DNA from 3 places in the Halobacillus sp. A1-3 genome. Region 1 is predicted to be linked to each of the others. Evidence: riboswitches for the same ligand, from Rfam matches in the RefSeq annotation. Region 1 holds a riboswitch; each other region holds the start of a gene.
The links. A riboswitch is a leader RNA that binds a small molecule or an ion and turns the genes downstream of it on or off. The one in region 1 is predicted to bind S-adenosylmethionine.
Positions count from the first base shown of each region.

Region 2: another riboswitch for S-adenosylmethionine. It lies ahead of ACRYKC_RS00260 (O-acetylhomoserine aminocarboxypropyltransferase/cysteine synthase family protein); the one in region 1 lies ahead of ACRYKC_RS14650 (methionine biosynthesis PLP-dependent protein).
Region 3: another riboswitch for S-adenosylmethionine. It lies ahead of ACRYKC_RS11120 (methionine ABC transporter ATP-binding protein); the one in region 1 lies ahead of ACRYKC_RS14650 (methionine biosynthesis PLP-dependent protein).

Region 1 covers NZ_JBPCEO010000008.1:77,935-83,332, forward strand. Annotated here, with positions in the region: gene ACRYKC_RS14640 (bifunctional homocysteine S-methyltransferase/methylenetetrahydrofolate reductase) at 1-463, opposite strand, end outside; gene metC (cystathionine beta-lyase) at 450-1,646, opposite strand; gene ACRYKC_RS14650 (methionine biosynthesis PLP-dependent protein) at 1,643-2,764, opposite strand; SAM riboswitch class I at 2,846-2,957, opposite strand; gene ACRYKC_RS14655 (hypothetical protein) at 3,182-3,589, opposite strand; gene ACRYKC_RS14660 (hypothetical protein) at 3,704-4,036, opposite strand; gene ACRYKC_RS14665 (DUF4385 domain-containing protein) at 4,120-4,566, opposite strand; gene glsA (glutaminase A) at 4,586-5,398, opposite strand, start outside.
Region 2 covers NZ_JBPCEO010000001.1:57,358-62,755, forward strand. Annotated here, with positions in the region: gene ACRYKC_RS00235 (efflux RND transporter permease subunit) at 1-228, opposite strand, end outside; gene ACRYKC_RS00240 (TetR/AcrR family transcriptional regulator) at 383-1,228, shown strand; gene ACRYKC_RS00245 (hypothetical protein) at 1,262-1,720, opposite strand; gene ACRYKC_RS00250 (NAD(P)/FAD-dependent oxidoreductase) at 1,773-2,996, opposite strand; gene ACRYKC_RS00255 (DUF2188 domain-containing protein) at 3,147-3,344, opposite strand; SAM riboswitch class I at 3,500-3,608, shown strand; gene ACRYKC_RS00260 (O-acetylhomoserine aminocarboxypropyltransferase/cysteine synthase family protein) at 3,719-5,398, shown strand, end outside.
Region 3 covers NZ_JBPCEO010000005.1:220,553-225,950, forward strand. Annotated here, with positions in the region: gene ACRYKC_RS11085 (acyl-CoA dehydrogenase family protein) at 1-697, shown strand, start outside; gene ACRYKC_RS11090 (arsenate reductase family protein) at 905-1,264, shown strand; gene gcvH (glycine cleavage system protein GcvH) at 1,347-1,730, shown strand; gene ACRYKC_RS11100 (toprim domain-containing protein) at 1,865-2,212, shown strand; gene ACRYKC_RS11105 (thioredoxin family protein) at 2,223-2,537, shown strand; gene ACRYKC_RS11110 (hypothetical protein) at 2,635-2,955, shown strand; gene ACRYKC_RS11115 (TlpA family protein disulfide reductase) at 2,948-3,364, opposite strand; SAM riboswitch class I at 3,443-3,550, shown strand; SAM riboswitch class I at 3,725-3,834, shown strand; gene ACRYKC_RS11120 (methionine ABC transporter ATP-binding protein) at 3,909-4,934, shown strand; gene ACRYKC_RS11125 (methionine ABC transporter permease) at 4,927-5,398, shown strand, end outside.

The DNA of each region.
Region 1 (5,398 bases):
TCTCAATCACTGTAAAAAGTTCTTCCAGATCATAATAGGTTTCGAGCAGTAAGCCGTCGACTTTTTCAAAGAGTAAGCAGTAGAGCTGTTCACGGAAGCTGCGCTTTATCTCATCAAGAGAAACAGCTTGTTTTTGGATGCCTCGAATGCCTCCTAATGTTCCGACAACATAGGTGTCTGGGCCTGCCGCCTGTTTCGCTAATTTCACAGCAGCAGAGTTGATCTCCTTCACTTGATCCTCCAAACCATAACGCTGCAACTTGACGTAGTTCGCTCCGTACGTGTTTGTTTGAATCACATCAGCTCCGGCCTGCACATAGGCCTTATGAACATTTAACACTTCTTCTGGATGAGATAGATTCAATTCTTCAAAACAATGATCGATCCCATATGAGTAAAGAAGGGTCCCCATTGCCCCGTCTCCAATGAGTGTTTGGTGCTGTAACGCTTCATTTAGCTTCACGCGAAATCCCCCAATCTGCCACTTTTGGCCGCTGTTCCAAATATTGAAAAGCCTGCTTGAAGTCCTCAATAAGATCTTCTGGATTCTCAAGTCCAACAGACAAGCGAAGCAGTCCATCTGTAATGCCACGTTTTCTTCGCTCCTCTGGGGGCATGGATGCATGGGACATGCGGGCAGGATAAGAGAGGATCGACTCCACAGCTCCCAAGCTGACGGCATAGACTGGAATCTTCATGTGTTTCGTCAATTGTCTTACGGCTTCTTCGTCCTTCAAGCGGAACGACAGAACGGCTCCCGCACCCTTGCTCTGGTACGTATGAGTGAAATAACCAGGATGAGCAGTAAAGCCAGGATAATAAACTTCCTCCACAAGCGGATGCTTCGCTAAAAATTCTGCAATTGTAAGGGCAGACGCTGCGGATTGATTCAATCGGCAATGGAGAGTTTTAAGCCCTCGTAACACGAGCCAGGAATCGTGTGCCCCAAGAATGGATCCGAACGAGTTTTGTAAGAATGATAGTTTCTCAGCTACTTGCTCGCTGTTGGTTGCTGCAAGACCAGCTACAACATCGCTGTGTCCGGCAATGAACTTCGTTGCACTGTGAAGCACAAGGTCTGCGCCTAGATCTAAAGGCTGTTGAAGCGCTGGTGTCATGAACGTGTTATCAACGAAGGTTAAACAGTCATTCGCTTTTGCAAGCTTAGCAACCGCTTGAATGTCTGTAATTTTAAGTAGTGGATTGGAAGGCGTTTCGATATATAAAAGTTTTGTATTCGGACGAATCGCTGTAGCGACCGAATGCAGATCTGTCATATCTACGAAGGTGTGATCGATTCCAAACCTGTGTAGAACATCATTGATGATACGGAAAGTACCTCCGTACACATCCTCTGAGATCACGACATGATCGCCTTGAGACAAAAGCATGAAGGATGTGGAAATGGCCGCCATGCCTGAGGCGAACGCAAACCCTTTTGTACCATTTTCAAGACCCGCAATAGCCTCTTCCAATGCTTCTCTTGTCGGGTTCCCTGAGCGGCTGTAATCATATTTTCCGGGTTCATCAAAGTCAATCTGGTGAAATGTGGATGCCTGTTGGATAGGGACGCTGACCGCCCCAGTATACTTATCGAATTTATGGTCGTTATGAAGCAGGCGTGTCTGCAAAGAATAATCAGTCATTTGATCGTCTCCTCCTTTTTCAAATTGGCAAGTGTTTGATCAAGGTCATAAATCAAGTCGTCAATATGTTCAACTCCTACTGAAAACCGCAATAAACGGTTGCATACACCGTAAGAGGTTCTCGTTTCCTCCGGAATGTCTGCATGGGTCTGGGTGGCTGGATACGTAATGAAACTTTCCACTCCGCCGAGGCTTTCAGCAAAGCTGATGACATTCAGATGGCTGAGGAATGGGTCGACCCAGTCTTCTTCTTGTAAGCGGAAAGAGATCATACCGCCTTTCCCGGGATATAAAACGTCTGTAATGGCATCGTGATTTTCCAAGTATTCTACAATCGCTTTGGCGTTAGATTCGTGCTGCCTCATGCGAAGCGGTAAAGTTTTCATCCCTCTCATTAACAGCCAACAATCAAAAGGGGATAACACGGCTCCTGAGGTGTTTTGATGAAAGGCGAGCTTTTCGCAAATTCCTTCATCTTCCGCTACCAGTAGACCAGCCAGTACATCGTTATGACCACCGAGGTACTTCGTTGCACTGTGAATGACGATATCTGCGCCTTCTTTTAATGGCTGCTGAAGAAGGGGAGTGTATAGGGTATTATCGACAATCAACAGCAGGTTATGTTCTTTGGTAAAACGTGCAATCTCCGAAATATCCGCTACATGCATCAGAGGATTGGTAGGTGTCTCAATATAAACAGCCTTCGTCTTTGGTGTAAGTAAATCCTTAAGCCCTGATAAGTTCTGACTGGCACAGTATTGAAAAACTACTCCAGATTGTTCCGTTATATGTTCGAACAAACGATAAGTCCCTCCGTACAAATCCTCTGAAACAAGTATTTCATCTCCTTGTCTGAAAAGGGATAGTGCCGTTTGAATTGCCGCCATCCCAGAACTAAAGGCGAATCCCGCTTTTCCTTCCTCGATGTCTGCGATCGACTGTTCTAAAATTTTTCGTGTTGGATTGCCTGTTCTTGAGTAATCAAAACCTGTAGATTGCCCGATCCCCTTATGTCGATAAGGAGTAGAAAAGTAGACGGGAGGGTTGATCGCTCCTGTAGGATCCTCGTTTCGATTTCCAGTTTGCACAAATTTTGTATCCGTATGAGGGGTGTTCATCGTCATTCTCCTTTTTTAAAACATGTAGTTGAAAAATAAAAAAAGCCTTCTTAAGAAGAAGACTTTAACGTTCGGATCTTCTTCTTATCTTCCAAGTTGGGTCACAACTTGCTGGACGTAGCACCTTACTGGATATATACCAGTGGTTGCTGAGGCTTCACAGGGCCAGTCCCTCTGCCTCTCTTGATAAGAAATGGATTCATCACTATTCATTTGGGAAATTCTTTCTCCCTAATGTACACTACTCACTTCCATTTGACAATAGAACAGCAAGAATTTTTAGAAAAATCCGTCTTTAGGGATGGGGTTAATTTATGAAGGGCTACTCAAAAGGTGAGCAGCTGGGAAACGGGGACGTTGGATGGAAGACCAATGAAACCTAAAAAACCGCTCATCCCAAAATGAGCGGTTCGTGAATTATCGTATATTTACTTTTGCACTCTCAGGTGTCTCAACGCCAGCTTCAATGTACGTGCGTACAAGTTGCCATGTGTCCTTCTCTTTTTTATATGTATTAAAAAAGAGGTTGGACGAACCCAGAAGTTCTCCTTCCAGTTCAATCGATACCCAGAAGGAAGCGAGCCATTCATTCTCTTTTAATTCAGTCAGACAATGGTCGGTATAAATCCACGTCATATCCTTATCCTGAAAGTGACCAAAAGCTTGCTTCCAACCTTCAATCGAGTCCTCATAAGAGTAGTCGATCACTTCGTCCTGACGAATTTCTCTTACCACTAATTGATCAGATATTGTCTCTTTTAGAAAATCTAAGTCCTGTTTACGGGCGCGTTCTTTAAATGTTCCATAGTAAGAGTGAAATTCCATTCCTTACCACCTCCAACTAGGGAAGTTCGATAAAAGGATGGAATTTCCTTTTTTAAAATCCATTGTCATGAAGGTAGGCAGGGTGGTTGTAAAAGGGAATACCGCACTCGCTCTTCAGTGACAGATTCCTAAGTTATAAGCGGTAATTTTTAACTGGGATGCGACGATGGTGAGCCAGATGGCGTAATTACTGATAAGCAAGATATATCGACTTTTCTTGTTAGATACATGTGTTCTCGTTTTGAATAAAAATCCGAGGAACGGTAACGTAATGACTGTGAATAACATGGTTAGACCTAACAAGCCCTTCGCTTCACTCATCCACAAAAATTGATCAAAGAGAGGGATGATGAGAGCAGGTGTATAGAGGATAGAAATAAAGTAGATTCCGAGACCCCATGAGGTGAGCATCAGTCCTAAGCTTAAGACGAGGAAAGGGATTTTCAAGAAATTCGCTCCTTATCGCGTTAAATCCGATTTAGTTTATCGGATTAATAGTAGCTTACGTTTGAAGGACTGATTTGTCAATATCAACCGTATTCTTTTTGGTGAGCTTTTTTCTTAGATAAGTATTCTTCGTCTTCTCTTGCTTTAATCCACTTCTCTTCAAATATTTCTGCTGACTCGGCCTTTTCCTCATCAATCTCCCGTTCCTTTATATTGCCCTCTTCATCATACTTTTTCCCGCCTTTGTAATTGGTATAGCGACGGGAGCGTGTATATCCCATTTGCAGGAATTTCCTCGCCATATCCATGCCGACAAAGTCATCTTTTTCTTTATAGTCGAGGAACATCTGATAAATTTTTTCAGAGGATTCTTTAGCAATCTCTGGTGTTTTGAAACGCCAGTGTTCTAGAATCTCGCTCTTGTACGGTTCTACTAATAACACGCCCTGCTCGCCGCGTCCCACTCGATATTTTTCAGGGTTCTTCCGGAAGTCTGTATTCTTAAAGTCGGTGGAGTAATCAAATGCCATATCCAAGCTCCTTTTAGTGTTAGTCAATCCCGAACATGTTTAAATTCAAATCTTGTGAAAGTTTCTTGATTAAAGCGCCACCAGCGGTCGAGTTTCCTTTCTCATCAATAGCAGGACCGATAACCCCAATTCCCATGCGTCCAGGGATGGAACCGATGATGCTTCCAGATACGCCGCTTTTACAGGGTATCCCGGCTTCTACTGCGTAATGTCCTGAAGAATTGTACATTCCTGAGGTCATCATAATCGCTTTAACGGTGCGAAGGTGGTGGGAAGGGATAAGCTTTTCCTCGCTATTTGGCGATCGTCCTCCGCGTGCTAAGAACAGGCCGATTCGGGCGAAGTCTCCGCAACACATCATGACTGAATTCATACGGAAGTATAGATCTAGGGCTTCCTCGACATCCGTTACAAGTGTGCCTGTACTTTGCATAAAATAGGCTAAAGAACGGTTTCTTGCACCGTTTGCTTTTTCTGCTTCATAAATGTCCTCGCTCATTTGGAGATCTTCATGCTCTGTTATTTCTTTCAGGAAATTCATATAGCGGTCAAAGCGATTTTCCACGCTTTGCCCTTTAATCAAAGCAGCAGTGGCAATAGCTCCTGCGTTAATCATTGGATTGAATGGTTTGCTCGTATCATAGGATTCAAGCTGGCTGATGGAGTTAAAAAAGTCGCCCATTGGCTCCATTCCTACCGTTTGAAAAACTCGGTCTTTGCCGAAGTCTTGAAGAGCGAGCATAAGTCCGATGATTTTTGATGTGCTTTGCATCGGTACGTATTGATTATATTCTCCTGCTGTATAACAATCTTGATCTGTTGTAATGATGGA
Region 2 (5,398 bases), on a different contig from region 1:
ACTCAAATTACTAACCTGTTGTTCCAATGGTTCAGAAATTTGATCCGCTACCTCTTCAGGCGTAGCACCTGGATAAACGGTGGTAACTGTAATAATCGGTGGTTCAATATCAGGTATCGTTTCCAATTTCATATTTAAACCTGAGTATAAACCCGCTATCGTAATGATGATGGTCATTAGCCAAATAGCAAATTTATTGTTCATCGAAAAATTGATGATGCCTTTCATTTCTGCTTTCCTCCCTATATTGACCGTATAGTCAGAACCATTTATAATACTAATGACCAACCGGTCATAAGTCAAGAGGAAATGCTTTTGAAACTTTTATGTTAATCTAACATACATGAACCTCCGAGATAGAAAAAGTAAGGAGCAATGAAATATGGACCAAAAGTCAATTCACATCATAGAGCAGTCAATCAAACTATTTGCTAAGAAGGGGTTTAGCTCTACTTCCGTACAAGAAATAGCAAACGAGTGCGGGATGTCTAAAGGAGCTTTTTATCTCCATTTCAAATCAAAAGATGCCCTCCTTCTAGAAATTTTCAACTACTACTATGAAAGAATCCAAAGAAAAATAGACGATATACAGTCTCTTGATCTAGATGCAAGAACTAAGTTTATCAGGCAAATGCAAATTACATTTGAAGAGATTGCAGAGCACCGTGAATTCATCATTATGCAAATTAGGGAACAAGCTATTCCTTTTAATGAGAATATTGATGAATTTTTAAAGAAGACCCGCTTTAACTCCTATCTTTTTTATAAGCGGCATCTTTTAGCGATTTATGGAAAAGAAGTAGAAGAGTTTCTATGGGAAATTAGTTTGCTTTTGCAAGGAATATTCAAAGGTTTTATGGACCTTGTCATCATTGAGAATGCGAAACTTGATTTTAAGGCACTGTCAGAAGCTATGTTGAGAAGAACGGATTATATCGTTGAAGGATTCAAGGCGAGTGGTGACCAACCGGTCATAACAGAATCAGTCATGGACCAGGTCATCCCCAAGGATTATTATCAATACGAATTGGATGAAATTATTCAAAGATTAATTGAACTCGAAGACCAGTCCAGCGGGGAAATAAACGATACCCTTTCCGTTTTGCTAGACGAAATACAAAAAAACGACCCTCGTCCAGCCATTATTAAAGGTATGCTTTTTAATTTAGATGAGGTAGAAAGCTATCAGGGACTCGCCGGTCAAATTAGAACATATTTCAAGCTTTAAAAAAGAGGGGCCGCTATCGCCCCTCTTTTTCCTTTAGTAAACACTTTCAGCTTCTAGAATTTCATCCAGTATCGGATAAACTGCTTCAACTCCCTCTTCTGCAATTAAACACGCCACTCCAAGAGGTGTATCCCAGAAAGAATCCGGTATATACGGATTTTTTAGTCCAGATGGCTGAAAAAGTGCTTTATAAATTCGATTCAAATGCTGCTGAGTAATTTGAGGATCTGTTTCACCTTCACCTCTAGCAATGAGAAAAACATAACGCATCGATTGAAATAAATTGTCACCAGGCATGAATGTGTATTCTTTAAAGAATTTGAGCTGCTTTTCTGCTTCCTCTTTCAAACCGCCTTTAACTGCCAAATCATCTAAATGTTCATGTAAATGTCGATACACTTGCTGAAAAATTCGTCTTTTTTCATCCTGCATTACGCGGTCAGTGTAGATTTCTTGCAGTTTTTCAAACGCCTTATCTTTTGACCATGTCATATACTCTCACCTCTCTATATAGAATTCTATACAAATAAGAGCCTTTCCTTCTTCAAGATTCTGGATTGAAACCAAAAGATTGAGCCTCCAGCTGAATTGATTGATGCAGCAAAGGAATATCCGGTGATTCCCGCTTCAATTGTTCAGCTAGATTAGGGACAAGCTTATTCCAAACCATAGGGTTGGCGGCCATTGCCTGGAACAGTGCCATTTCATTTGGTGTCCATTTTCTAAGAGACTGAACATAATTAAGCGTTAAATCATGCCCCGGATTTAGGCGCCGATCCCGTTCTTGTTGAAAAACTTCCATCGCCTCTCCACGGCTTTTGCCTTGATCCATCAACTGGATCGCCTCGGCTAAAAGAAAGGACTGCATGAATGCATCATTGATACCAAGCCCTGTACTGGGGTCTTTGCTATGCCCCGCATCTCCGATCAGCGCCCATCCGTCTCCATAAGCTTTTCTGAAAAAATTAGGCATGCCTGGAGTTCCAATGATCTTGCCTCGTAAAACAGCTCCTTCAAGCCTCATGTCCATTCCATAAAGTGATCGATACATTTTTTCAAAGCTTTCTTTCGGCGATTTCATCATTTGCTTGAACTCTTCCGGATAAATTTCAAGCCCTAAACAATCCCTGCCTTCTTCCATTGGAAAAAGAAAACCGATCCTTCCTTCATGTAGGAAAATTTCCGTGGCAGGCTCCTTTAATGGCTTCACCCCATCATAGTAGCCATAAAGAACCGGCCGAAGAGGATTCTGCTGTTTATATTTTTCAGCTTTAACCCAATAAGCGATATTGGAATGCTTCCCGTCTGCCCCAACAACTAAATCACAGGAAATGGACTTCATTCGGCCGGCAGGGTCTTCTACAACGACTCCCTTGACCTGTTTTCTTTCCCATATCAAATCACGGACAGAATGATTTTCTCTTAGAGAAACTGTAGGAAGATCATTCGCTCTATTTAAAAGAATTTGATCCAAAAGATCACGCTTTGGAATAATCGTATAAGAAGCACGTGGTCCTTCCACAAAGCTGCTTCCAATATAGGTTCGCATCCGGCTGATTTTACGCAAGCCAGAAGCTTCAACTTCCTTAAGCACCCCAAGCTTTCTTAAATATTCTAGATGAGACATATGATGAGTCGATAAAGTGTCACTCGGAAACGAGGCTTTATCCAATAGCAGCACTCTCTTCCCCATTTCTCCCAATTGAATCGCCAGGCTAGAGCCTGCAACTCTTGCCCCTACAATGATCACATCATACCTTTGCTCCATTTACTTTACTCACCTTTTCAATCGTTTTTCTTCCATCCTATCATGTAAATAGGAAAACTAGTACTCACCTCTTCCTCTTTATTTACAGTCTGGTTCAAGCAACTAAGTGTAGAAATAAAAAAACTCCCGAGGCCACGGGAGTTTTTGAACTTAATAATTTCTTTCTTCTTCTATTTCATGATTTTGATCAAGAATTAGAAGCTTACTCGGTTTATTTTCCTTAGCGATTTCTTCAGCTTTTTCAATCGCCGTATTTCTTTCGTCATAAAGGTCTGTAGGAGAAACATCCTCTATCTTTACAAACCATCCTGTTACATCTTTGTTAGGTACTACACTATATTCCTTCATTGTTTCATACTCTCCTTCTCTAAAGACTTGGTAGACAATTCCCATAACAGATCACAAGTAAACACATTCTAATTTTGTAAAATGATTTGACATTAGTCATGGTTCCTTTTATAATTTCATACAAGTTAAGTAAAAGCTGAATATTCAAACAAATACTCTTATCGAGAGTGGCAGAGGGACTAGGCCCTACGACGCCCGGCAACCTTCAAGTATCGCTTGAAAAGGTGCTAAATCCTACAGGTCAAATGATCTGGCAGATAAGAGGAGGACTTAATTTTTACGGCCCTCTTCTTATAAAAGAAGAGGGCTTTTTGGTTCTTCTTGTTTTTTACCTAAAGGAGCTCCTAGAAACCATATTTGAGGAGGAATTATCAATGACGTTACCTTTCCACCAATTCGGACCCGAAACGCTATTGCTTCATGGAGGCCAGGAACCAGACCCCTCTACAGGTTCTCGTGCTGTCCCCATTTATCAAACCACATCCTATGTTTTTAAGGATACAGACCATGCTCAAAACCTCTTTTCCCTTGCTGAGCCAGGGAATATTTACAGCCGCATAATGAATCCTACCGTTGATGTGCTTGAGCAGCGTATCGCGCTGCTGGAAGATGGTGCAGCCGCTGTCGCCACTGCTTCAGGGATGTCAGCGATTACTTTAGCTATCTTGAACATTGCTCAATCTGGAGACGATATCGTCACTTCCACCCATTTGTATGGGGGCACGTATAACTTATTCGTCCATACTCTCCCTAAATATGGAATCAATGTCCACTTTGTAGAAGGAACAGATCCTGAAGACTTTGCAAAAGCCATTACTCCAAATACAAAGGCCATCTTCGCAGAGACGATCGGGAATCCAAGTTTGAACGTGCTTGATATTGAAGCTGTAGCAGATGTGGCTCACGATCATCATATTCCTTTGATTATCGATAACACATTCGCTACTCCTTATGTTTGTAAACCGATAGCCTGGGGAGCAGACATTGTTGTCCACTCCGCTACGAAATGGATCGGCGGTCATGGAACAGCTATTGGAGGTATTGTTGTTGATAGCGGACGTTTTGACTGGAACCATGAGAAATTCCCTGGATTTACTGAACCTGATGATAGTTACAACGGCATCCGCTTCGGTATTGATGTAGGTCCAGTCGGTTATGCGATTAAGCTAAGAGTTCAACTATTGCGTGATATTGGTGCATGCTTAAGTCCACACAATGCGTTCTTATTACTACAAGGCTTAGAAACGCTTCATTTGAGGATCAAGAAGCATACCGATCAAGCTTTAGAAATCGCCGAGTACCTTCAAGACCATGACGGGGTGTCTTGGGTAACCTTCCCTGGCTTACCAGACCATCCGACCCATTCTCTTGCTAAAAAGTATTTCCAATACGGCGCCGGTTCGATTGTCGTTTTTGGAATTAAAGGCGGAAGAGAATCTGGACGTCAGCTGATTGATCATACAAACCTATGGTCTCACCTTGCCAACGTCGGTGATGCAAAATCTTTAATCATTCACCCTGCTTCTACCACTCACCAGCAGCTCAATGACGAAAATCTACAAAAATCAGGAGTGACAGAAGAGCTGGTGCGGTTGTCCGTTGGTTTAGAGTCTGTTGAAGATTTAATACAAGACTTGGATGCAGCCATTCACAAAGCTACTGGGCATTCGAAACCATACAACACTTCCAAACATCCTGCCGAAGATGTTCTCGCTTCTTCATTAGATCGATCTGGAGACCTTAGACAAAGGGTAATCGCTATAGTTGGAGGAGCTAATGATGACCGTGAATCTAAGAAACTTGAACGTTTGGGATTTAAAGTTGAGCATTATCAGGAAATCGATCAAGTGGTTCAATCAGCGGGAGGAACAGTGGATGTCTTGTATTTCCCTGTGCTTGATGAGCATAAGCTCAGAGCGGCAGAAAGTGTAAAGCCACACTTGATCTGGTCAAAGACCCCAGTTAAGAGTGAGAAAGACAATATAGTTTCAGGATTAAACCTTTATGAAGCAGTGATTGCTTTACGTTCAGGCAAAAAGCTAAATGAGCAGCCC
Region 3 (5,398 bases), on a different contig from region 1:
GTTTGGCACAGAATTGCTTGATTTTGCAGCTGATGAAGCTGTTCAAGTTCACGGTGGGTACGGGTTTATGTCTGAATATGAAGTAGAACGTATTTATCGTGATTCCAGAATCAATCGTATCTTTGAAGGAACAAATGAAATTAACCGCATGATTGTACCAGGAACCCTCTTGAAAAAAGCGATGAAAGGCGAGCTGCCTTTGCTTCAAAAAGCACAGGCCCTTCAGGAAGAGATTATGACTATGATGCCTGAAGAACCAGGGATCGAATCCTTGGAGCAGGAAAAATACTTGCTTAAGAACGCGAAGAAAATCGGATTGCTTGCTGCTGGTTTAGCTGCACAAAAATATGGGGAAAAACTTGAAAATGAACAGGAACTTCTTGTGAATATTGCAGATGTGGTAGGAGAAATCTACAATATGGAGTCTGCGATTCTCCGCACGGATAAGGCGATTCAAAAATCCGGAGAAGAAAAGAATAAACAGAAGTTACTTTATACTCAAGTCTACACTCAAGAAGCATTCAACCGTATTGAAGCGCATGCGAAGGAAACGTTGATTGCAGCTGAATCAGGTGATTCTCTCCGTATGATGCTTGGAGCTTTACGTAAGTTGACACGTCATACCCCAATAAACGTAATTGCTAAAAAACGTGAAATCGCTGCTCGTTTAATTGAAGCGGAAAAATATACCGTATAATAATCAAACTTCATGTTCCCAAGCCTCTACTTCGAAACTCTTCGAAGTGGGGGCTTTTATTCTTAATGATTGTTAGGATAGAAGCCGATTAATGAAGAAAGATTTTATAAAAATAAGCAATTCATCTTCCAAACTCGATTAATCGATGAAAAATCCATCTTTAGTATGGTAAAATAAAAATCAACAACAACAAAGGAGGGTAAGAGCTTGACTGTAACCTTCTATTGGTACCCGAACTGCGGGACATGTAAAAAAGCAAAGAAGTGGCTGGAGGAAGAAGGCGTGGATTATAACTCCGTACATATTGTCAACGAGCCTCCTTCTCAAGCAGAATTGAAATCACTCATGGGAAAGAGTGAGCTTCCCGCTCGAAAGTTTTTTAATACGAGCGGAAAAAAGTATAGAGAATTGAATATGAAGGAAAAGCTAAAAGAAGCATCAGAGGATGAAATGGTTGAATGGCTTGCTTCAGACGGCATGCTGATTAAGCGTCCGATCGTTACCGATGGTGAGAATGTTACTGTTGGGTTTAAAGAGGAAACATTCGAAAAAACATGGAAAGCATGAGCAGAACATTGGAAATAAAAGCATCCAGCTTTTATGTTAATAATTGTTGCTAAATACTAATTTCTATTGTGGAGGGATTGCAATGAGTCTACCAAAAGATCTACGTTATTCTGAAGAGCACGAATGGGTAAAAGAAGAGGGAGAAAAAGTCCGCATCGGGATTACAGATTTCGCTCAGTCAGAACTTGGTGATATCGTTTTTGTTGAGTTGCCGGAAGTTGGCGAAGAGCTTGAAGCGGATGAACCATTCGGTAGTGTAGAGTCTGTTAAAACTGTATCTGAGCTTTATGCACCAGTAAGTGGTAAAGTTGTGGAAATTAACGAGGAGCTAGAGGACAGCCCTGAGTTCGTTAATGAATCTCCATACGACAAAGCTTGGATGGTTGTTGTGGAACCAAGCAATGCTTCTCAGATGGATGAATTGATGACACCAGAACAATACGAAGAAATGATTAATGAGGATTAATCGATAATTTACAATTTTTTGTACAGACAGGGGCTACATAAGATTCCTTGTCTGACATGATCGTGTATCATATTAATCATGTTCAGACCATGTCCCTTAGACATGGTCTGTTTTCATATAGTGGGTGATAGGAAATGGATAGAGAGCGAATTGTCATTGTTGAGGGAATTACTGATAAGAAAAAGCTCAAAAAGGTACTGGATGAGGATATTGAAATCATCTGCACTCATGGCACATTAGGTGTTGAACGAATGGAAGAGCTGATTTTTGATTTCAACCTAGATGATCGTTCCGTTTACATTCTTGTAGATGAAGACGACTCGGGAAATAAGTTGAGAAAACAATTGACAGAAGAACTTCCCCATGCAGAACACATTTATATTGATAAAGCGTTTAGAGAGGTTGCCGCTACGCCAGAGCCAGAATTAGCAAGAGCACTTTTGAACAGACACTTCAGTGTAAAACCGATCTACTTGATTTAGGAGGAACAACTTGGAAGAACTAGAACAAAAAACGATTGAAACAGCGATACAGGGCGATGTGTTAGCGCTCACTTTCATTCACAGTCCTTTTTGCGGCACATGCCATTTAGCTCGACAAATGCTGACAACTATTGAAGCAACATTTGGGAAAGAGATATTTTGGGAATTCAATGCCTCGTTGCATCCCGATCTTATGGAGAAGTATCGAATAGAAAGTGTCCCATGTCTGCTCGTTACAGAAAAGGGGCGGTTAGTCGAAAAGGTCTATGCTTTTCATTCTGTTCCGAACATGTATGAGAAAGTCTCAAAATATGTAAAAGAATAATCGAATGACCCGGGAAATGACGAACGATTCTTCGCTTCAGGAGAAGGGTTGACTCCTCCTTTTAAAGAATTTTAATACAGTAAAAGGAGGAGTTTTTATGATCGATTTTATTTATGAATGGGTAGAGAACGTCAATCATCGATATGACCTGTTACCTACTTGGCGTGAACGAAAACTAAACGTTGAAGTACAAGTTGGTCAGCATCAAGTTTGTTTATTTATCGATCATTCAGGGGTTCAGTTAAAAGCAACACAAGAAGGTCAAGGAAGTCTGGTTCTGCAATCGTCTACCAGTGTTATGGAAGAATTGTTTACAGGAAGCAAAAAACTGACCTCCCTACCTGAAACGATGATTAGTGTAAAGGGAGCTTATCGAAACATCTTATTTATGGAGTCTTTACTTTTACTTTCTAGATGAGTTTACCAATGGATTCTACAATCTCTAAAAAGGAAGCTTTGTCCCCGAATTGTTCATACACGTTTCCATGCTGATCAATAATCGTCGTAGTGGGTACACCTTCACACTCGTATAGGTCGTAAATCTCCCTCCCTCTGTCTTTTAAAGTAGGCTGCGTTAAAAATTCATCAGCATACTGAACGCCTTTTTCTTCTGCTCTTTCTCTACCTGCTACATTGATGGTCAGCATTTTTACCTTCTCATGATCCATCGTTTTATAAAGCTGCTCTTTTTTTGGAAGGTCTGAACCGCAATCGGGACACCAGGAGACCCAAAACGTGAGAACAATTACTTTTCCAATATCTTCATCTAGCTGGTAAGTTTCTTCATTATGAATGTATGGTAGCTCAAATAGTGGTGCTTTTTTCAACTTTATACTCTCCTCTTTTTTTGTTGACGTGTAGGTAGTACAATGCTAACATATTTAATAATTTCATATCGACATCTTCACTTATCCAGAGTGGCGGAGGGACTGGCCCTGTGATGCCCAGCAACCGGCTCCATATGAGCACGGTGCTAATTCCTGCAAAGCGATTATCGCTTTGATAGATGAGAAGAGGTAGTAACGTAAATCTCTTCTTAATGGAAGGGATTTTTTTATTGCCTGTTTCTTTTTTATGAAAGTAGTTAATTTTCTGCTTTTTTTGTTGACACAAAATTTTGGCGGTGATACAATTCCTCTTGTGCTACTTAAGCGAGTTAAAGTGATAATCATTTAATATACCAAAATCTCTTATCCAGAGTGGCGGAGGGACTGGCCCGATGATGCCCGGCAACCCACGAACATCTTGTTCGAGAAGGTGCCAATTCCTACAGAGCGTAAGCCCTGATAGATGAGAGAACAGATTTGACTTAGGATACATACGCCTTTCTGTTCTCTGAATCAGAAAGGCGTTTTTTTATGGAGGGACAACATGATTACAATCAAAGGCTTATCCAAAGTATTTCAAACAAAAGACAAACAGGTAACTGCTGTAGATAACCTTGATCTTTCAATAAAGAAAGGCGAAATCTACGGTGTGATCGGATACAGCGGTGCCGGAAAAAGTACGTTTATAAGGCTATTGAATCGTCTGGAAGACCCTACGGGCGGTAAGGTAACCATCAACGAACAGGAATTGACCTCCCTAAGTAAAGGGAAGTTGAGAGTAGCCCGTCAGGAGATAGGGATGATTTTTCAGCACTTCAACTTACTTTGGTCTAGAACCGTTCATGACAATATCGCTTTTCCTCTGGAAATTGCCGGTACACCAAAAGCAGAAAGGCAAAAAAGAGTCAATGAATTAATAGACTTGGTCGGATTGAGTGGTCGTGGAAATTCATATCCTTCTCAGCTTAGTGGAGGACAAAAACAGAGGGTAGGTATTGCTCGGGCTTTAGCAAACAATCCTAAAGTGCTACTTTGCGACGAAGCAACATCAGCCCTTGACCCTGAGACGACAGATTCAATTTTAGACCTGCTTGTAGATATCAACGAAAAATTGGGGCTGACAATTGTTCTAATCACTCATGAAATGCACGTTATTCGCAAAATTTGTCACCAGGTGGCGGTTATGGAAGAAGGAAAAATCGTCGAACAGGGAGATGTTCTGGATGTATTCCTTCATCCTAAACAGCAAGTGACGAAGAAATTCGTCGATCAGGTCATGGGAGATCCAGAAAAAGAACACTCACTAGGGCTTATAAAAGACAATTACAAGAGTGGGGAAATCGTAAGACTCCACTTCGTTGGAGACAGTGCGAACCAAGCACTGATTAGTGATCTATCTAGAAAGTTCGTACTAGATGTGAACATTTTGCATGGTAAGATCACTCAAACGCAAAAAGGTGCTTATGGAACGATGTTTGTTCAATTTGAAGGTGCTAAAGAAGAAATTAACCGGGCGATCCATTACATCGAAGAAACGTCAGTAGAAGTGGAGGTGAACCCGAATGTTTAATCAGTGGTTTCCAAATGTAAGTATGGAAGACATGATTACGGCTACAAACGAAACATTATATATGACTTTAGTTTCCGTAGCAGGAACGTTCATTATCGGGTTGTTCCTTGGATTGCTGCTCTTTTTGTCTGGGCCGGGAGGGCTTTGGCAGAACAAGGTATTAAATATGATTACAGCATCGGTTGTTAACGTGTTCCGTGCGATTCCTTTCATTATATTAATTTTACTATTATTCCCGTTTACTGACTTTTTAATGGGAACCATCCGTGGTCCAAAAGCTGCATTACCTGCCCTTATAATCGGAGGAGCTCCATTCTATGCACGTCTAGTGGAGATCGCCCTGAAAGAAGTAAACAAAGGGGTAGTGGAAGCGGCAAAAGCAATGGGGGCAAAATATTCGACGATTATCTTTAAAGTTCTGCTTCCAGAATCGATGCCAGCCTTAATATCTGGGATCACAGTGA